Regions from separate parts of the Lentibacillus sp. Marseille-P4043 genome, predicted to be linked through region 2. Evidence: riboswitches for the same ligand, from Rfam matches in the RefSeq annotation. Region 2 holds a riboswitch; each other region holds the start of a gene.
The links. A riboswitch is a leader RNA that binds a small molecule or an ion and turns the genes downstream of it on or off. The one in region 2 is predicted to bind S-adenosylmethionine.
Positions count from the first base shown of each region.

Region 1: linked by a shared signal. The riboswitch ahead of C8270_RS18240 (homocysteine S-methyltransferase family protein) and the one ahead of ssuE (NADPH-dependent FMN reductase) in region 2 are both predicted to bind S-adenosylmethionine.
Region 3: linked by a shared signal. The riboswitch ahead of C8270_RS10485 (methionine ABC transporter ATP-binding protein) and the one ahead of ssuE (NADPH-dependent FMN reductase) in region 2 are both predicted to bind S-adenosylmethionine.
Region 4: linked by a shared signal. The riboswitch ahead of metK (methionine adenosyltransferase) and the one ahead of ssuE (NADPH-dependent FMN reductase) in region 2 are both predicted to bind S-adenosylmethionine.

Region 1 covers NZ_LT984884.1:3,667,870-3,673,292, forward strand. The annotation lists gene C8270_RS18220 (spore coat protein) at 1-34, shown strand, start outside; gene C8270_RS18225 (methyl-accepting chemotaxis protein) at 158-1,894, opposite strand; gene C8270_RS18230 (3'-5' exonuclease) at 1,976-2,584, opposite strand; gene C8270_RS18235 (RDD family protein) at 2,694-3,125, opposite strand; SAM riboswitch class I at 3,391-3,488, shown strand; gene C8270_RS18240 (homocysteine S-methyltransferase family protein) at 3,595-4,644, shown strand; gene C8270_RS18245 (cyclase family protein) at 4,693-5,423, shown strand, end outside.
Region 2 covers NZ_LT984884.1:3,298,188-3,303,610, forward strand. The annotation lists gene C8270_RS16360 (elongation factor G) at 1-1,854, opposite strand, end outside; partial or broken gene C8270_RS16365 (NtaA/DmoA family FMN-dependent monooxygenase) at 2,075-2,953, opposite strand; gene ssuE (NADPH-dependent FMN reductase) at 2,992-3,543, opposite strand; SAM riboswitch class I at 3,667-3,774, opposite strand; gene C8270_RS16375 (ectoine synthase) at 3,908-4,294, opposite strand; gene ectB (diaminobutyrate--2-oxoglutarate transaminase) at 4,343-5,423, opposite strand, start outside.
Region 3 covers NZ_LT984884.1:2,152,806-2,158,228, reverse strand. The annotation lists gene C8270_RS10495 (MetQ/NlpA family ABC transporter substrate-binding protein) at 64-891, opposite strand; gene C8270_RS10490 (methionine ABC transporter permease) at 911-1,579, opposite strand; gene C8270_RS10485 (methionine ABC transporter ATP-binding protein) at 1,569-2,597, opposite strand; SAM riboswitch class I at 2,676-2,785, opposite strand; gene C8270_RS10480 (thioredoxin family protein) at 2,875-3,189, opposite strand; gene C8270_RS10475 (toprim domain-containing protein) at 3,200-3,553, opposite strand; gene gcvH (glycine cleavage system protein GcvH) at 3,847-4,230, opposite strand; gene C8270_RS10465 (arsenate reductase family protein) at 4,308-4,664, opposite strand; gene C8270_RS10460 (TetR/AcrR family transcriptional regulator) at 4,843-5,423, shown strand, end outside.
Region 4 covers NZ_LT984884.1:2,221,087-2,226,509, forward strand. The annotation lists gene C8270_RS10815 (ABC transporter substrate-binding protein) at 1-533, opposite strand, end outside; gene pckA (phosphoenolpyruvate carboxykinase (ATP)) at 854-2,446, opposite strand; SAM riboswitch class I at 2,641-2,747, shown strand; gene metK (methionine adenosyltransferase) at 2,872-4,071, shown strand; gene asnB (asparagine synthase (glutamine-hydrolyzing)) at 4,323-5,423, shown strand, end outside.

The DNA of each region.
Region 1 (5,423 bases), 370 kb from region 2:
TGCACATATGGCTTTAGAAATGCACTACAAATAAAACGTGTGCTATTTAACTGCTCATTTCTATAGGTGGAGCTGGAAATTACATTCAAAGACAAACAAAAAAAGAATACGGGGACAATAAGAACGGCCCAATCATGACTGGACCGTTCCTATTGTTTTATACACTAACTTCTCCCTGTAATGCTTTTACCGCTTCGATAACCTGGTTGGACAATAATTTAAATTCGGCCATTTCCTGATCAGCCTCATCAATCTGTCCGTGTTCTATTAACCGGTAAATTTCCTCCATTTTACGATGCACATCATGGTGTGGTTTTTCCAGTGCCTTGAACGCTGCCAATGTTGTGATCGGCTGATTTTCTTGTTTCATTTGTTCCATCCATTTTCCTAAACGACAATCAGCTAAACTGGTTTTCTCACGTTGCTCCGTATGGTATCCAAGCAACCTGTTGTATAACCACCAATTCCATAAACGATGCTCCGTTTGGACGACACGCAAAAGCTGTCCAGAGGTTAATTCTGGAATGACACTGATAACTTCTTTCCTAAGCTCATCGACTTCCCGACTTGCTTGATAAATGGAATTTCCGGTTGTGTTTGTTTTGTCTTTTATCTTTTCGGTATGATCGTGAATGACAAAAATCCGATCGGTAATATCCTGTGTTGCCGCCGATTGTTCTTGGGCAATGGCTGCAATACTGCTCGTTGAATCACCCACTTCCTCGATTTTTTCCATCATTTTTTCCATCATTGCAATCGCATTATTAGCTTGTTCTACTTGCTTGGATAAAGAGGCAGACATTTCTTCCACAGTATTGCCAACATCACCAGAATCAAATTGAATGCCTTGAATCGTCTTACTTATTTGGTTAACCGATTGTTTCGTCTGTTCGGCTAATCCGCGAACCTCATTGGCTACAACAGAAAAGCCACGTCCACTATCACCAGCGCGGGCTGCTTCAATCGAGGCGTTAAGTGCCAACAAATTCGTTTCATCGGCAATATTTTGAATCAACTCTACAATATTGGTAATCTCTTTCACATCATTTATCAAATGACTGATCTTATTCTGCATTTGAGTAAAATCATCCGCCATTTTTGTAAAACCAGTTAGTGTCTGTTGAATAATGTCATGACCCTTTTGTGACTCTTCGATCATTTTCACAGTATTACCCGATACGGTTGTCGCATTATCGGCAACTTGTTGGACAGAATCACTAAGTTCGCTGGCGGCATCACTGATACTTGACGTTTCCGTTACAGTTGCGTCAACATCATGAAGCAAACCACTAACTTTATCCGCCCCGATCACACTTTCCATCACTTTATTGATGTTTTCCACCATGTAAAAATCATTCGCTTCTTGATATGCATTTAAAACGATCAACGAATCAAACGTTATAATTCTATTTAATGCAACCAAAACATCTGCAAGCTCATTTGGTTTGGAATGAAATCTGGCAACAATTAATGGAAACAAATATTCATACACACGAACATACGACCCGATATACCATTCATCTGTCAAATGGATACGGCTATGTATTCGGCCAATTTTTTTACGATATTCAATATAATCAGCATCAAGTTTTGGCTTTGTCAACTGTTGGAAATACTTTGTGATTAACGTTGTGTATGCTTTAAAAGTTGTATTATCATTAAAAATTTCCTTGATCTCCGGAATCATCATAATCATGTTGTAATGCCGCTCGGCAATGGTTGATGCATGTTCCTCCATTATGTCATCAATTTTCGCCAAGGCATTTAAATCTTTTTCTGAAAGCTGACATAACTTTAATAGCTCCCTTGTAGATTCAACATCATTAATTGAAATATCACTGTCTTTTAATGGGGTTATGTGATCGTTCTGTTTTAACTTCGTCGTGAATAGCATAAAAAATCCCCTCCTACTTTAAGTGTAGTGGGAATTTTTTCATTTAGATGTGATACAAGTCACACGTCTAGTACTTTTTTTTCATAAATAAATTCGTTGCCTTCTGGTGGCCTTTTTCATTTTTGGTGTTGTATACCCATGATCAAATATCCTACCTTTTCTCATATTGCAATTGTTAAGCAACGTATCAACACCTCCATCATAGTGTCTCATCGCATGTTGAAAAACATATGCTGCTACACGTGCATCCTCCAATGCATGATGGTGTTCAAATGCTATTCCATGATGTGTAGCCACTGTGTTTAGTTTGTGGTTCATTAAATCTGGCCAAACTTTTTTGGAAATATTCGCTGTACAAAGATAGTCCATTTCTGGATAAGCTATCTGAAAGTAATCAAGTGTATTCCTGATTACACTCATATCAAAACTGGCATTATGCGCAATAACTAGATTACCAGCTAGGTAGCTATGTAACGTCGGCCAAACTTCTGAAAATGTTGGTGCATCTGCAATATCGCTGGGTGTGATCCCATGAACGGCAATGTTAAATGAACTAAATTCAACGAGCGGATTAATTAAACTGTAAAATTCATCCACAATTTCGTGTTCATTTGCCACAACGATACCAATTGCACATGGACTATGACGTTTCGCATTTGCCGTTTCAAAATCAATGGAAGTGAATTGCATAACTTTGCTCCCCCTTTCTAAGTGCGTGTTCAAACAATATATCCTCTTTCGCCAAGGAAGAAATTCGCCGCTTATCATTTGGTGCCTTTTGAATAACCTCTTTCATGCACTAATTTTTTCGATAAACAACTCTCGTACCACATATAATATCATGCAATGCCTTCTTTTCCTCGTTCCATCCGGCCATCATATAACCGATCATTAAAGGAATTGCGGAAATAACATACGCGAATCCTCTTCCTAGCGATTTCAACAAGCTAATTTGCGTCATATCTTTGTTTAACACTTGAATTTTGCACACCATTTTCCCTGGCGAGCCGCGAAACTTACTTCCAGTAAAAATAATGACAAATATAACAAAATAAATGAGGTTTGCTGCATCTTCTGATCGAGAAGTATTTTCTAAACTATAATTGAAAAAGACGTGATCATTCACTAACATGGCAATAATTAGTGCGATTACGAGTGTAAATACCCCATCCACCATATTCGCCAAAAATCTTATCCAAAATCCTGCTGGTTTGTACTGTTCCTGTTCCAAGCTAAAACACCTTTCTATTTATGACCCCATTACCCGAGTTAATTTTAAATGAAATCGAGCCTCAAATAATAAGTATTTATCTCCCATTATAATTCATTTCTAACACTGTGCAAAAAAACGCGCTCGTATATCAACGGAATTATTATTTCACATGTTAATAATTTCATTGCGGTATTTTATTTTTCAAAAAAGTTATATTATTTTGTTGACATTTCAAAACAAAGGCGGTAAAGTATTTATCAATAACTTAATTAAATAGTAATTTTTCTTATCCAGAGAGGTGGAGGGACTGGCCCGTTGAAACCTCAGCAACAGACAATTGTACTGTGCTAATTCCAGAAGCGTAAAGCTTGAAGATAAGAAGAGCAACCACTATCGCGTGAGACCCTCTTCTTTTCTAAAGAAGAGGGTTTTTATTTTTGAACACGTAGTAAAAGCCTACCACAAACCAAAAAGAGGAGGAACATGAATGAAGCGTAGTTTAGAAGAACGACTCAAAGAAGGAACAGTAATTGCTGGTGAGGGATATTTATTTGAATTGGAACGAAGAGGATATTTGCAAGCCGGATCCTTTGTCCCTGAGGTGGCTTTAGATAATCCTCAGGCACTTAAACAAGCATACAAGGATTATATGAATGCCGGCTCAGATGTTGTGTTGGCTTTTACATATAATGCACACAGAGAAAAAATGCGCATTATTGGTAAAGAGGATTTATTAGAGCCTTTAAATAGAAATGCTATCCGCATAGCTAAAGAGGTTGCAAGTGAGCATCCGAAAGAAGAAGCACTAGTAGCTGGAAATATTTCAAATACGAATATCTTTGATCCAAAAGACCCTGAATCGAAGGCAAAGGTAAGAGATATATTTGCTGAAATGGTTAAGTGGTGCAAGGAAGAAGGAGTCGATTTCATTAACGGGGAGACTTTTTATTACCATGAAGAAGCACTCATCGCATTAGAGGAGATCCTTAAACAAGAACTTCCAGCAGTCATCACCCTAGGACTAATGGGAGAAAATATTTTAAGAGATGGCTACACTGTCGATGAGTCATGTAAAGTTCTCTCTGAGAAAGGTGCCCTGGTCGTTGGCATGAATTGTTTCCGTGGTCCCAATACGATGCAACCATATCTTGCGGAAATAAGAAAAAATGTAGGTGGTTATGTTGGCGGCTTGCCGATCCCATACCGTACAACAGAAGAAAACCCAACTTTCTTTAACTTGCCTGATGGAGGATGCAGCTGTCATTTGCCTTTGGAGACCACTTTTCCAACCGCATTAGATCCACTATATCATAACCGTTATGAATTGGCGGAATGGGCTAAAGAGGCGAAAGATATTGGTATAAATTATATTGGCTTGTGTTGTGGTGCATCACCAGCAATGTTGCGAGCAGTGGCTGAAGCAGTAGGTGTAGAAACGATTAATTCAACATACTCACCCAATATGGAGAAACATTTCTTGTTTGGAAAAGACGAGACATTAAAGCAGCATAATTTGAGCTATCGTTTAAAAGCCTGATCGGAAAATATGGCTGAATTTCTAAAGCAACAAAAATGAGGTGATCTTTTGGCAAATGAATTAGTAAAAGCAATACAATTAGTAAAAGAAAAAGAGTGGGTAGATTTGACACATGCTTTTGGTCCAAATTCACCACACTTTTCAGCATTTGAAGCAGCAAAATTCGAAACACTATTTGATCATGATGATGGTTTTTTCGCACAAAGCTTCACATTTCCTGGACAGTATGGTACACACCTGGATGCACCGATTCACTTTGTCCGCAATACAAGGTACTTAGATGAATTAGATTTAAAGGAATTTGTTTTACCACTCGTTGTCATTGATAAATCCAGGGAAGCTGCTGAAAACAATGATTTTACATTAACAGTTAATGATATTTTAACATTTGAAGAAGAGCATGGAAAAATAGATCCCCATACTTTTATCGCCTTGCGTACAGATTGGAGCAAGCGCTGGCCTGATCAAGAGGCATTTGACAATAAAGATGTTGACGGTAATAACCATGCGCCCGGATGGTCCCTGGAAGCTTTGAAATTCCTATATGAAGAACGAAAAATAAAAGCGATTGGTCATGAAACATTTGATACGGATGCAGCTATTGACTTCCAAAAAAATGGTGCTCTTATAGCAGAATATTATGTTCTAGATCAAGACACATTCCAAGTTGAACTATTAACGAATTTAGATAAACTGCCTGCAAAAGGAGCTGTCATTTTTAATATTGTACCAAAGGCAAAAAAAGCATCCGGATTTCCAATACGATCATTTGCAATACT
Region 2 (5,423 bases):
GGCGTCCTTATCATAATCCAATCTTTTTATGACCGCTTCTTCATTATGGCAACGGTCATACCCGCCAAACTGAAGATTTAACCTTCCTTTCCCGTGAGTAAAAGAAGCAAACATGAAGTTATAGTTCATAAATGTTGCCACAGGTACTCTACCCTGTACAATCACCTTGTCCCCTATCGTTTCCGGCGGGTCAAAAGTTCCGTGTGCTTGCTGAATGTCTGATAACACCCTCCCAATATGGTCTAATTCTACTTTTACTTTAAAGTTATAATATGGTTCCAATAATACATTTTTCGCTTTTTCCAACCCTTGTCGTAATGCTCGGTATGTAGCCTCTCGGAAATCTCCGCCAGAGGTGTGCTTATTATGCGCCTTTCCAGTTAATAAGGTGATTTTTACATCTGTGAGCGCTGAACCCGTTAATAGACCATGATGATATCGCTCGAACAAATGACGCCGAATTAAATTTTGATTTCCAACCGACAAATCATTTGGATGACAATCCGACTCAAAGATAATGCCACTGTTTCTTTCAGTCGGCTCTATGTTGAGATGTACTTCAGCATAATGCTTTAATGGTTCAAAATGCCCATAACCAATTACTTGCCTTTCAACTGTTTCTTTATAGAGAATTTTAGGTTCGGCAAAAGAAATATTAAAACCGAATCTATTTTTGACAAGCTGTTCCAATACCTCCAGCTGGATGACTCCCATAACATGGATATAGATTTCTTGAAAATTTTCATCCCATAAAACGTGTAAAGATGGGTCTTCTGCATCCAGGATATCGAAGCACTGCAATACTTCTTTTACATGGACAGATGAATCAAAGACAACTTTAGACTTTAAGGTTGGTACCATTTCATAACGAACCTTTTCTTTAAGCGTACCTACCCCATCTCCAACAGACGCCTTCGATAACCCGACAACACCAAAAATTTCGCCTGCTGCAACTCGATCAACTGTCTTAAAACTTCCGCCATGATAAATTCTTAATTGTGTTACTTTCTCCGTCACCCTATTTTCTTCATCACCATAGCTAATCTCATCTCGAACACGTACTGAACCATTAACTGCTTTTAGAAAAGTTACCCTAATCCCATCGTCATAGCGAATTTTATAAACTTGACCAGCAAAATCACCATCATCCGAATAAAATGTTTTGGTAAGTTGATCCAGGCTATCAAAAAAATCAATAACACCAATATCCTGTAATGCTGAACCACTAGAACAAGCAAAAATTTTATTTTCCTTTATATGTTGTTGTAATGTTTGTAACCATAAATTTTTGTCATAACCTGACTCCATATAATATTCAAGAAGCTGTTCATCACGCTCTGCAATAAATTCAATTAACTCTTCCTTCATTTCCCCATTATGAAAAGTTGTTGTAAGATCACATACATCTTCTGTTAGATTGGTACGAATTTCGTCCAAGACACCTGTTGCATTAGCACCTTCACGATCCGTTTTATTGATGAAGAAAAATGTGGGAATATGATGTTTTTGCAGCAATTGCCAAACCGTTTCTGTATGCCCTTCTACACCTTCAACCGCACTAACCATGACAATGGCATAATCCATCACCTGGATGGCTCGTTCCATTTCCGGGGAAAAATCGACATGCCCAGGAGTGTCAATCAAAAAATAATTGGAATCTTTATATGTAATTAGTCCTTGATCTGCAAAAACCGTAATTCCACGTGCCTTTTCAATATCATGACGATCAAGATAAGCATCTCGATGGTCAACACGGCCTTTTTGCCGGATACTTTTTGTATGGTAAAGCAGTTGCTCGGAAAAGGTTGTCTTCCCGGCATCAACATGTGCTACTATTCCGATTGTCTTATTCATTGTGTCACCTCGAACATTTTCAATTGCCTATCATTATTATATCAAAGTAACATCTAACTGTAAGAAAGAATCCATACAAAATAAAAATAGGGGATTAGCAACTTATTTCTAACAAGTTACAGATCCCCAAAAACTTAAAAATTACTCTACAAGCAAAGTTTTCGCTTGTTTCCCCGGATGATGAGCTGGCAACTGATCTCCATGACCAAATAGATTATCCTGCTTCTTCTTCTGTTCTGCCAACAATTGGAACAAACATCGAAAGAATTTTCACCTCTTCTGGAGATCTTCCCGTTTTCTTGATATCTGCCCGTAGTTTCTGAACTGTTTCTTTAGCAGCAGCAATATTTGGTGCACCAATGAATGTAAGTTCTGCATTTTGAGCAGCAAATGCGCGACCTTTTGTAGAAGCACCTGCTTGATATATGACCGGCGTCCGCTGCGGTGATGGTTCACTTAAGTGAGCACCAGGCACTTTAAAATATTTTCCTTCATGTTTAATATCATGAACTTTGTCTGGATCGGTATAGATGCCATTTTCTTTATCAACCTTAACAGCATCGTCCTCCCAACTTTCTTCCCAAAGCTTATAGCAAACACCCAAGTATTCTGCTGCAATATCATAACGCTCATCATGTTTCACTTGGTCATCAAATCCCATATTTACTGCTGCACTTTTCAGGTAAGACGTTACAATGTTCCATCCAATCCGCCCATTCGTTAGATGATCCAACGTTGTCATTTTGCGGGCAAAAGGATATGGATGTTCATGTGTAACAGAAGCCGTTACACCAAATCCGAGATGCTTCGTTACGCCCGCCATTAACGGAACAACCAATAACGGATCATTGACTGGTACCTGTGCCCCCTGACGAACAGCCGCATCCCGTGAGCCTTGATATACATCATATGCACCTAATACATCCGCAATAAATACAGCATCAAACCGACCTTTTTCCAGTAGTTTAGCAAGTTCAATCCAATACTCACTATCCTTGTATCGATGTGATTCATCTTCTGAATGGGTCCATAATCCAGGAGATTGATGACCCGCACAGTTCATATCAAACGCATTTAAATAGATTCGTTTGTTCGGCATATTTGGATGGCCCTCCTTCATTTAATTCAAATGTTTCTTTAATACAATGAAGCTGCTAGTGCATTTTGTTTATACACCAATTCCACAAAGTAATGTAATTGCTTTTTAGTGCGTTGTAAAATGTCCTCATCAACTATTGGATTTTTCTTTTGTTTATCAATCTGACTATCAAGTACATAGATACCTTTTAGATTATATCCTTTTAATGTTGCTAGCACAGGTTTTAATGCATATTCAATTGCTAGAAGATGAGACATACTCCCACCAGTCATGAGCGGGAGGACAGGTTTATGTTTGAGCACATCTTGCGGAAGTATATCAAGCAGTGCTTTTAAAACTCCCGAATAAGCGCCTTTATACACAGGCGAACCAACTATGACACCTTTAGCCGCCTGAGTTAATGTCGCGATTTCCCGGATGGCCGGAGTATCAAAGTCTCCCGAAAATAAAGTTTCAGGTGGCACATCTTTAACCGAAATATGGGTTACCGAAAAATCTTCCTGTTTAAGTAAAGTTCCCAAATATTTCAGGACCTGTTCCGATCGGGAATATGCTGATGGACTCCCAGATAAAATAGCAATTTCACTCATACAATCATCCCTTCTATTTTTCTAACGTTCGTTATTTAGCTACTGTGAATTTTTTCATTAGAAAACCCCCTTTTCTTTTATTCGAGAAAAGAGGGTTATTTTACGTTTAACATTCAATTTCCGCTCTTATCTCCCAAGAATTACTCCCGCTGGAATTAGCACCTTCCCGACAAGTGTCAGAGGTTGCTGAAGCTTCACAGGGCCAGATCCCTCAGCTTCTCTTGATAAGATTATTTAATTTTAATTTAAAGTATATTCCAACAAATCCAATAAGTCAAGTAGGAATTAAAAAATATGGTTCAATCCAAATATGCATGTAAATAAAAGGAACCAGAATTACCTGGTTCCTTCTTTTTTCTTATTCTTATTCCGTCAACAACGGATAGTAACCTTCTTCATTATGTGTTTCTGTTCCAACAAGTGGCGGATTAAATACACACACCATGCGCATTTGTGTTCTTGCGCGAAGTAGGTGCTTATCATTCTCATCTAGTGTATACATTGTTCCTGCTTTAAGTTGCCACACTTCACCAGTTTCTACTTTTTCAATTTCTCCTTCGCCTTCAATACAATAAACTGCTTCAATATGGTTTTTATACCAAAAATAATTCTCTGTACCAGCTTTGATTAATGTATCATTCACACTAAAACCAACATTGTCTTTTTTTAATAAAAATCGGCGACTCGTCCAGTTTTCTCCTGATGTTTCGTCCTCAGTACCTTTAATATCTTCAAGTGATTTTACGATCATTTCTACATTTCTCCTCTCTATTTTTCAGGCAATATCTATTACAATGTATTATGCAAGAACGTGATTTATACTTTCTTCCAAAATTCCAAGTCCTATTTTCAAACCTTCTTTATCAATGATAAGCGGCGGAAGGAACTTAATAACTTCATCATTTGGTCCTGAAGTTTCAACTATTAATCCACGTTCAAATGCTTCCGAACAAATTTTACTAGTAACATCATTTGTATTGTCGATGGCAATTCCCTGCATTAGACCTCTACCACGAGCCTCTCCATTTAGTTCTGGGAATTTTTTGATAATCGATTGAATACCTTCCTTTAAAATAAGCGCCTTCTCTTTAATTGACTGACTGAATTCATCTGTTTCCCAATTGGTCAATGCTTCTGATGCAGCAATAAATGCAAGGTTATTGCCTCGGAATGTTCCATTATGCTCACCAGGCCCCCATTGATCATATTCTGGTTTAATCAGTGTAATAGCCATTGGTAGGCCAATACCGCCGATCGATTTAGAAAGGCAGACAACATCTGGATTAATACCAGCAGGCTCAAAACTAAAGAAAGTACCTGTTCTGCCACATCCTGCTTGAACATCATCAATAATTAATAAAATGTCCCAACGTTTACAAATATTTTCTATTTTTTTCAGCCATTCCATTCTTGCAGCATTTATTCCACCTTCACCTTGAACGGTTTCTAAAATAATTGCTGCTGGTAATGCTACACCGCTTCCACTATCTTCTAGAAAACGTTCCAAATATGCAATTGTATCTTGACCATCCATGTATCCGTCAAATGGCATTGAAACAGAATGGTTGAGCGGAATTCCAGCACCATGGCGTTTGAATGAATTTCCTGTAACAGAAAGGGAACCAATTGTCATACCGTGGAATGCGTTTGTGAAGCTAATAACGGTATCACGACCAGTAACCTTTCTGGCAATTTTAAGGGCGCTTTCGACTGTGTTTGTTCCCGTTGGTCCAGGAAACATAATTTTATAGTCGAGTTCACGGGGTGTAAGAATAACGTCATTAAATCGTTCTAAGAATTTTTGTCTCGGTGTTGTTCCCATGTCGAGGCTATGGATTATTCCATCATTACGTATATAATCAATTATTTTCTCCTGCATT
Region 3 (5,423 bases), 1.1 Mb from region 2:
TCTTCATCATATTTATCTTTTTGCAACGAATTACTACTATTTACTCAAGATTTACAAAAAAAGTTATTCTTCCCCATTTACTGGGACAACTGCACCTTCATATTTTTCTAAAATAAAGTCCTGAATTTTTTTCGAATGCAATACATCAACTAATGTATTCAATGCCTTATTATCTTTATCCTCTGTACGAACAGCGACAACATTCACATAAGGGGATTCATCACCCTCTAATATAATGGCATCGTCCAATGGGTTCAATCCCGCCTCAATTGCATAGTTTGTATTAATCGCCACTAATGCATTTTCCTCCGAATTGTATAGTTCAGGTAATAGCGCCGCATCCACATCTGCAGAGAATTTTAAGTTTTTGGGATTATCCACGATATCATCAACCGTTGCATCGACTGTATCCACACTATCATCAAGCTCGATCAAGCCTTCTCGTTCAAACAATGCCAATATACGTCCATGGTCAGCGACTGAACGACTTAAAATAACTTCTGTACCATCTTTTATCTCATCGACACCGGATATTGTTTTCGAATAAACTCCCATTGGTTCAATATGAATGCCACCTATTTGCGTGAAATCATAACCTATTTCAGCGATTTGTGTTTCTAAATAAGGAATATGTTGAAAATAGTTGGCATCTAACTCGCCACTTTCCAAATCATCGTTAGGCAAGACATAATCTTGGTATTCTTCTATTTCAAGTGTAATGCCTTTTTCTTTAAGAAGTGGTTTTGCTTCTTCTAAAATTTCTGCGTGCGGTACACTAGAAGCGCCAACTTTTATTGTCTTATTGCCTGAATCACCTTCGTCCGAATCTCCACCACATGCTGCTAAAATGAGAACAGTTAATACTGAAACAATAGCTAAAATCTTTTTCATGATAAATTCTCTCCTTTTTTTATCTTTTATCTAATTTATTGGAAACAAAGTCGCCAATGAATTGAAAAATAAATACAATGATAACGATTAATATGGTACAAACGAACACAACGTCAAAGTCACGTCGTTGAAACCCGTAAAAGTATGCGTAATCACCTAAGCCACCAGCTCCGATAACACCAGCCATTGCTGTGTAACCAATTAAGGCAATCGCGGTAACCGTGATTCCTGAAATTAGCGCTGGCATCGATTCTGGTAACAACACCCGGAAAATAACCGTGCGTGTTTTAGCTCCCATTGCTTTAGCTGCTTCTAAAACACCTTTATCTACTTCTTTTAGAGCAATTTCAACAAGTCGTCCATAAAATGGCGCTGAACCGATAATGAGTGCTGGTAATGCAGCGTTTGGACCACGGATCGTACCTATAAGAAAATCAGTAAACGGGAATAACAATAAAATTAAAATAATAAAAGGAATGGCGCGAAATACATTCACAATCGCTGCGACTATAAAATGAAGAAACTTGTTCTGCCAAATACCATCTTTCGCTGTCAGGTACAAAAGTAATCCAAGTAGAATCCCTAATATAAATGTTCCAACTAACGAAAGTAACGTCATATAAAACGTTTCGTATGTTGCTGTCCAAAAATCCTGCACATCGAGATTTGGAAATAAATTAGTTAGCATCACGAACAACCTCCACTTCTACTGAGGTTTGAGTGATAAAATCAATCGCCTTATCCATTTCCTCTGTTTTCCCTTCCATTTGTACAAACAAGGTTCCATAGGCTCCTGCCTGCGTTTGTGTGATCTTCCCTTGTAAAATATTAATATCAATCGCAAATTTTTTAGCTACTTGGCTGATTAATGCTTGGTTGGTTGTTTCACCGATAAAATGAAGTCGAACTATTTTTCCGTGTTCATAGGTATTTACCAATTCATTGACGCCTTCATTTTCGTCTTGGGTCCCCATTACCTGCTCTACAAATTTTTTCGTCACTTGTTGCTTTGGTCGTAAAAATACATCTAGCACATCACCTTGTTCCACAATTCTACCGTTTTCCATGACAGCAACTTGCTTGCAAATTTTACGAATGACGTGCATTTCGTGGGTTATTAAAATAATCGTTAACCCAAGCTTTTTATTAATATCCACTAATAAATCTAAAATAGCATTTGTCGTTTCCGGATCAAGTGCGGATGTTGCCTCATCACAAAGCAGAACTTTCGGATTGTTGGCGAGTGCTCTAGCAATTCCGACACGTTGCTTCTGTCCACCACTCAATTGCGATGGATAAGCATTTTCACGTTCAGAAAGTCCAACTAACTGGATTAACTCGTTAACCCGCCTCTCCCGCTCAGTCTTTGGTACACCGGCAATCTCCAAAGGAAATGCAATATTATCCTTAACTGTGCGTGACCATAGTAAATTAAAATGTTGAAAAATCATTCCAATTTCCTGCCGAGCTAAGCGCAGTTGATTTGAATTTAGTTTGGTAATATCTTGCCCATCAATGGTCACCTGCCCATGTGTAGGATCCTCCAAACGATTTAGTAATCTAACAAAGGTACTTTTTCCAGCACCACTGTAGCCAATAACACCGAATATACCTCCTTCTTTTATATCAAGTGTTAAATCGTCAACAGCCGTGATTTGCTTTTTATTAGATGTAAAAACTTTGCTTAAATTCTCTATCGAAATCACAAGTATTCCTCCTAGTTGTTCATAAAAAAAACGTCTTTCTGTAAGAGAACAGAAAGACGTATTATATGTCTTTGCGTCCCCTCATCTGTCAAAGTATTACTTTGCAGGAATTGGCACCTTTCAAACATTTAAGTTTGAAGGTTGCCGCGGTTTCACAGGGCCAGTCCCTCCACCGCTCAAGATAAGAGATTTTAAATTCATTTAAATTGATAAATTCGATAATAGCACGCTTATTTCTTTGTGTCAATATAAATTTTCTTTCGTTAAGTCGGAACCGTCAATTCCCAACGAACAGCTCTGGTTTATACTTCATTAAATAGCTATAAATATTGGCAATCGAATGAAAAGCATACACTTTTTCTTGCACTTCATTGTCAGTTTTGATCAGCAGACATGGTACACTTTCAATCTGATTGTCCTGCATAAAATCAGGATAAAATGACGCATTCATATGATAAAAAATAGACTCCTGATGGACAGATTCAATTTTATCCAGCATTGTTCTCGCTAATGCACAAGTCCCACAAAAAGGAGTATGAATAAATAATAAATAATGATCTTGCTGTAACACTTCCGTTGTTATTTCTTGCAAAGGAATCACCCTAAATCAAAAATATCGGATTAACCGCAATAGATTTACTTACTAGGACAGTTGCGAGTATTTGTTCAGGCGTTGTCGCAACTTCACGATATTCACTGCTAACATAAATATGTTCAGCATGTGGCAGCTCGCGCGCTAATTGTTTGCGTAATTTAATCCCTGAATTGTCTTCATCAACTAAGATAAAAACATCTTTATTGTCTAAATCGTACGTGTATAAAAGTTCATCAAATCGTTCCACACCGAGTGTACCATTTGTACAAATGATCTCCACATCGTCCGTGATTACTTTTTTGATTTGCTTTTTGTCCGTAAGACCTTCGACAATAATAACCTTTTCCGATTCGTGTGTCATCATCACATAGCACTCCTTATGGAATCAAGCAATATGATTCGTAAGTATGTGTTCAAAAAGTAACAAATCACAAGTAAGGTTGCAGCAGCATAGACTTATGGATCCGAAAGATTTAATGACTTATCCAAATTGCAACCGATCTAATAGACAATCTCTTTTATGTTTTTCGAAGGATACTTATTATTGTACCTTTTGAACAGCCCTATATAACAATACTATGATGCGAATAAGGCTGACTTTACATCCTTTTTCAAAGATGCAAGCCAGCCTAAAATTATTGTATGATTTTGTGATTAGTCTTCTTGAATAACTTCTTCATATTTTTCAGCTGATAATAGTTCGTCAAGCTCTGATTGATTTGATGGCTCAACAACGATCATCCATGCTTTTTCGTATGGAGATTCGTTAACAAATTCTGGACTATCATCTAGCTCTTCATTCACTTCAACCACTTTTCCACTGATTGGAGCGTACAATTCCGAAACAGTTTTAACAGATTCGACGCTTCCGAAAGGCTCATCGGCTTCGATATCGTCGCCTACTTCTGGTAGCTCAACAAACACAATATCGCCAAGTTCATCTTGTGCAAAATCTGTAATTCCGATACGTACTTTGTCATCTTCTTTTTTTACCCATTCGTGTTCTTCTGAATATAATAAGTCTTTTGGTAAGCTCATTGAAATCCCTCCGTTAATTAATTGCACTATTACTATACAAGGTAATAGCTTTTATTTCTAGTATTTCAGCTTATTTTCTACAGCCAAATTTCAGCAAACGTTTCTTCCTTAAATCCAACCGTTACGTTTTGTCCATCCGTAACAATTGGTCGTTTTATTAACATACCATCAGATGCGAGTATTGTCGCCATTTCTTCAGTTGTCGCATCTTTAATTTTATCCTTGATGTTTAACTCACGATACTTTTTCCCGCTCGTATTGAAAAACTTTTTAGCTGGTAATCCACTTTTCTCAATAAAATCCAACAGTTCTTCCTTTGTCGGTGGATTGTCCACAATATGTATGCTAGAATACGTTTTTTCGTGATCGTCTAGCCATTTCTTCGCTTTCTTACACGTACCACAGTTTGGATACCAGTAGAATGATAGTGCCATATACGTCCCTCCTAACCTTTTTACTATTTACATTTATTATAGCAAAATTCTATTGCAGTGGTCGAAGGAATTGCTAACGATTATTTTTTATGTTGACATTTTACATAAAATCCTTTAAATTGATCAACGTGACTATAAGGTTACCAATTATGACCGAGTGGTTACAAGGAGGTATTTTGTGAGTAAAAGAAACGAATTAATGACCCATGCCATCCGGTTATTTTCAGAAAAGGGATTTCATCAAACATCTGTCCAAGAGGTTGCTCAGGCTGTTGGTATTTCTAAAGGTGCATTCTATAAATACTTCGATTCCAAAGAAAGTATCTTTATCGAAATCCTGAAGCAAAATCATGAACGGATCATTACGGAGGCAAACTTATTAAATGTATCAAATAACTTGACAGGAAAAGAAGCCTTCACCCAAAAAATCCAAATAGAATTAAGCCACTGGATGGAGAACCGTCCATTTTTCACGGTTATGTTTAACGAATTTCCACCAACTGAGAATGAACGAATCGCTGACATTATGAAGACGTTAAGAACATCCATGATTGAATTGCATAAGAACAGTTTACTAGACGCATACGGGGAAAAAATTAAACCGTTTATGTCTGACCTTGTTATTATGTTTGAAGGAATGCTAAAGGAGTATATTTTCACAGTAATCATTGAAAATAAAAATGTTGTTGTATATAAATTAGCTACACTCATTGCTTCAAGTATCGATTCCATTGTTCAATCTCTGGATCAATTGGAACC
Region 4 (5,423 bases), 1.1 Mb from region 2:
CCTGGGATATTGGCAAATTCAATATTTTGTAATAAGTTTAAGTCTGCATGTGGGTCAATATCATGTTGCTTAAGTACGAATTCACCAACCATTTGTGGCATCCCACCTTTGCGCTGGCCTAAAAATGTACTATCTTTTAGTTCATCCCACGTGAAATCAGGGTGTGGGTCTTTCGCAACTAAAAATGTACCATCTGTTTGTGTTAATTGGGCAAAATTAACAGCATAGTCTTTTGAATCCTGGCCGTAAACATACATTGATGTTTCAGAACCAACAAGAGCCACATCTACACCATCTGATAACAGAGCTGTCATCGTTTTATCACCACCCCAGGTTGTTTGGAGTTCCACATCTAATCCCTCTTCTTCAAAAAACCCTTTTTCGATGGCAACATATTGTGGTGCATAAAATAATGAACGGGTTACTTCAGCAAGTTTAATAGATGTGTTTTCGGCTTTTTGATTAGAGCCGCAAGCTGCTAGGAAAATGAGCATTATACTGGAAAAGAGCATAAAATACGTTAATTTTCTCATGCAAATCGTTCCTTTCCGTTTCAAATGGGTGTTTCAACATAGTGTATGTTTTTGTAGAAAATGTGTGAACGCCTAGGGAAAAGGAAATTAAAATGCACCAACATTGACGCTGGGTTTACTAGTCACCCGTGGAAAGGAGAGTAGTAGTAACAATCCATAGAAAAGCTACCAAATAAAAAAACCGACCTCCATATGGAGACCGGTTGTCAGAATGATGCTGACTAGTTCGCTTTTCAGTTTTACAACAAGCTGACAACTAACCAAAGCCATTGCTTGTTCTTGAAACTATTAAATATCCATAAAGGATGAGTAAACAATTATTATTCAGGCTTGTAAATAGGGCCTGCTTGCATAATATCTTCACTTGCTTGCGTGAATTTGTTGAAGTTTTCATGAAATTTAGTTGCGAGTACTTTAGCTGCTTCATCATAGGCTGTTTTGTCAGCCCAGGTGTTTTTCGGTATTAGTACTTCATCAGGTACACCAGGAACATGCATTGGCATTTCTAATCCGAAAATGTCATCTTTTACTGTTTCAACGGTATTTAATTCACCTTCCAAGGCAGAATGTATCATTGCCCTTGTATACGAAAGTTTCATGCGATTCCCAACACCGTATGAACCACCAGTCCAGCCTGTATTTACTAAGAAAACATTAGAATGGAACTGATCAATCTTTTCACCAAGCATTTCAGCATAAGTGGACGGTGCTAACGGTAGAAATGGTGAACCAAAGCACGCCGAAAATGTCGCTTGTGGCTCTGTAACCCCACGTTCTGTCCCGGCAAGTTTACTTGTGTATCCACTTAAGAAATGGTACATCGCTTGTTCTTTTGTTAACTTGCTGATTGGTGGTAATGTACCGGAAGCATCAGCAGTTAAAAAGATAATCGTGTTTGGGTGACCAGCGACACTAGGTGTTACAATATTATCAATGTTTTCCAGTGAGTATGCTGCCCGGGTATTTTCCGTCAGTACAGTGTTGTCATAATCCGGCAATCTAGATTCCTTGTCAATGATGACATTTTCCAGGACAGAGCCAAAACGTATTGCGTTGAAAATTTGTGGTTCTTTTTCCTTGGACAAATTGATGCATTTTGCATAGCAACCGCCCTCAATATTGAACACACCATTAGGACTCCAGCCATGCTCATCATCACCAATCAGACGGCGATAAGGGTCAGCTGATAATGTCGTTTTACCTGTTCCGGATAAACCAAAGAACAAGGCAACATCTCCTTCTTGACCAACGTTCGCGGAACAATGCATCGAAAGTACATTTTTTTGTGGTAGTAAATAGTTCATTACAGAGAAAATTGATTTTTTAATTTCTCCCGCATATTCTGTTCCGCCGATTAAAATAATCCGTCGCTTGAAGGAAACGAGAATAAACGTCTCTGAATTTGTTCCGTCAATTGCTGGGTCTGCTTTATATGTTGGTGCAGAAACCACCGTAAATTCAGCATGATGCGATTTTAACTCTTCTTCAGTTGGTGTAATGAATAATTGTCTAGCAAATAAGTTATGCCATGCATATTCGTTAATTACCTGAATTGGCAAACGATGCTTTTTATCTGCACCGGCAAATCCTTTAAAGGAATACAATTCATTTTTATCTTTTAAATAAGCTATGACTTTCTCGTATAGCTGGTTAAATTTATCTTCATCGATTGCTTGGTTTACAAGACCCCAATCAATAAACTGTTCACAAATGTCATCTTTCACGATAAACTTATCTTTAGGTGAACGTCCGGTATATTTTCCTGTTGTTGCTTGAATTGCACCTGTTGCTGTCAATACTCCTTCGTTCCTTGCTAAGATTTTTTCAACTAGCTGAGGTACCGATAAATTGTGCTGGATATTCCCTTGCGCTAAAAGTTCATCCGATACGGTTGATCGTTCCATCGATTTCATATATGATACCTTCCTTTTTGATGGATTTTTTTATAGAGCCATGAAACGGTTTTCTTTTAAATCTGTTTATTAGTATAACACATTTATTTAATTAGTCCATACTAATATATTATTTTATTTAAAATGTTGTGCTGTCCTTTGAAAAAGTTGACACATCACAACGATTTCGGTACGATAAAACGTGAACGGACACTCTCTTATTCAGAGTTGGTGGAGGGACAGACCCGATGAACCCCAGCAACCATCACATTTGTGAAAAGGTGCTAATCTGATGCAAGGATATTTCCTTGAACAATAAGAGCGAAAGGCCACAACTCCTTTCCTCATACAAGTAGGAAAGGCTTTTTTTGTTTTAAAGGGAGTTTATATAATTGATAAATACAGAGGAGTTCCGTACCACGATATAAAGGGAGAGATTTAAGCCAATGGCTGCAAATCGTCGTTTATTTACATCTGAATCGGTAACAGAGGGACATCCGGATAAAATTTGTGACCAGATTTCAGATGCTATTTTGGATGAAATCTTATCAAAAGATCCGAATGCACGAGTAGCTTGTGAGACAACGGTGACAACTGGTTTAGTATTAGTATCAGGGGAAATTTCAACAAGTACGTATGTAGATATTCCAGCAATTGTAAGACAGACAATAAAGGATATTGGTTACACAAGAGCTAAGTTTGGTTTCGATGCTGAAACATGTGCAGTACTGACAGCAATTGATGAACAATCAGCAGATATTGCTGGTGGAGTGGACACTGCATTGGAAGCACGTCAAGGAAAGATGTCTGATGAGGAAATCGCTGCGATCGGTGCAGGTGATCAGGGGTTAATGTTTGGCTTTGCTTGTGATGAAACAGAAGAATTGATGCCATTGCCGATTTCACTCGCGCATAAATTGGCAAAACGATTAGCTGACGCAAGAAAAGATGAAATTCTACCTTATTTACGTCCGGATGGAAAAACACAGGTAACGGTAGAGTATGATGAAAATGACAATCCTGTTAAAGTAGATACAATTGTCATTTCTACACAACATCACCAGGACATTTCAACCGAACAAATTGAAAAGGATTTAATTGAGCATGTTATTCATCCGATTGTACCAGCAAATTTACTAGATGAAACAACAAAATATTTCATCAATCCAACCGGCCGCTTCGTTATTGGTGGACCACAAGGGGATGCTGGACTAACAGGAAGAAAGATAATTGTTGATACGTATGGTGGTTATGCCCGTCATGGCGGAGGAGCATTCAGTGGAAAAGATTCGACTAAGGTGGACCGCTCAGCAGCATATGCCGCTCGTTATGTAGCAAAAAATATTGTTGCTGCAGGCCTTGCTAAAACGTGTGAAGTGCAGCTTGCCTATGCGATTGGCGTTGCGGAACCCGTATCCATTGCGATTGACACATTCGGTACTGGAACAGTTACGGAAGAAAAACTCGTTGCAGCAGTTCGAGAATTATTTGATTTACGTCCGGCAGGCATTATCCGTATGCTTGATTTGCAACGGCCAATCTTTAAAAACACTGCCGCATACGGACATTTTGGCAGAACAGATGTCTTATTCCCATGGGAGAAAACAGATAAGGTAGCGGAATTGAAGGCATTAGCGGAGAAATAAAATAGATCGTTTTTAAAATGAAAATCACGTCTTCCTAAAAATGGGGGGCGTGATTTGTGTTTTTCGTACAGTATACGTGAGTTGCTTGTACATATTTAAAAGTTGAACATACTGAAAAATATGCTATCGATTGGATTGAAGAGTTGGAATTACTTGATAGTGAATCAGCTCCTTTCCATATCGAAATAAAAAACCATTTATGATATACTCTAAAAGGTATAATTACGAATCTTGAGAGTGAGGCTAGAGCCATGTGTGGATTTATTGGGATGATCCGCAATCATCCGAGTATGCCAAATGAAGAAGCAATCCATTTATTTGAACAACAAAACAATATCATCACCCACAGAGGGCCAGATGATGAAGGTTATTTTCATGATGAATATGTATCATTTGGATTTAGACGTTTAAGTATTATTGATATAGAAAGCGGCCAACAGCCATTAAGCTACAATGATGAAAAAATATGGCTTATTTTTAATGGCGAAATTTATAATTATGTGGAATTACGTGAGGATTTAGTCAAAGATGGATATCAGTTCGCAACAGAATCGGATACCGAAGTAATTGCAGCGTTATTTGCCAAACATAAAGAACAGGCATTCAGTTATCTACGTGGGATGTTTTCCATCTTAGTATGGGATAAGGAAAATGAAACATTTTATGGCGCGCGTGATCCATTCGGTATTAAGCCATTATTTTACCGGGAAACAGAAGAGGGTACTATTTTTGCTTCAGAGAAAAAAAGTATTACACTAATGATGGAAAATGAAGAAGTTAGTGATGAGGCATTGCAGCATTATTTAAGCTTCCAATTCGTGCCGGAGCCATTGACGATGACAACGGGAATTAAGAAAGTGGAGCCAGGTCATTATTTTGTGAAAAAGCCTGGTCAAGCAATCTCCTTTACCCGTTATTGGCATGCGACATTTAATCCTGTTTTAATGGACAAACAAGATTGGATCAAGCGTATTCAGGACGTAATGTATGATTCGGTAAATGTTCATATGCGAAGCGATGTACCAGTTGGATCATTTTTATCAGGTGGTATTGACTCTACGTTAATCGTTGCGATGGCAAGGGAGTTCAATCCGAACATTAAAACATTTTCTGTAGGCTTTGAACGGGAGGGTTTTTCTGAAGTTGATGTTGCCAAAGAAACGGCTGATAAACTAAATGTAGAAAACATCTCGTATATTATTTCACCTGAGGAGTACGTGGAAAAACTGCCGAAAATTATGTGGCATATGGATGATCCACTGGCAGACCCAGCTTGTGTTCCATTGTATTTTGTTGCTAGGGAAGCTCGGAAACATGTAACGGTTGTATTATCTGGTGAAGGATCGGATGAA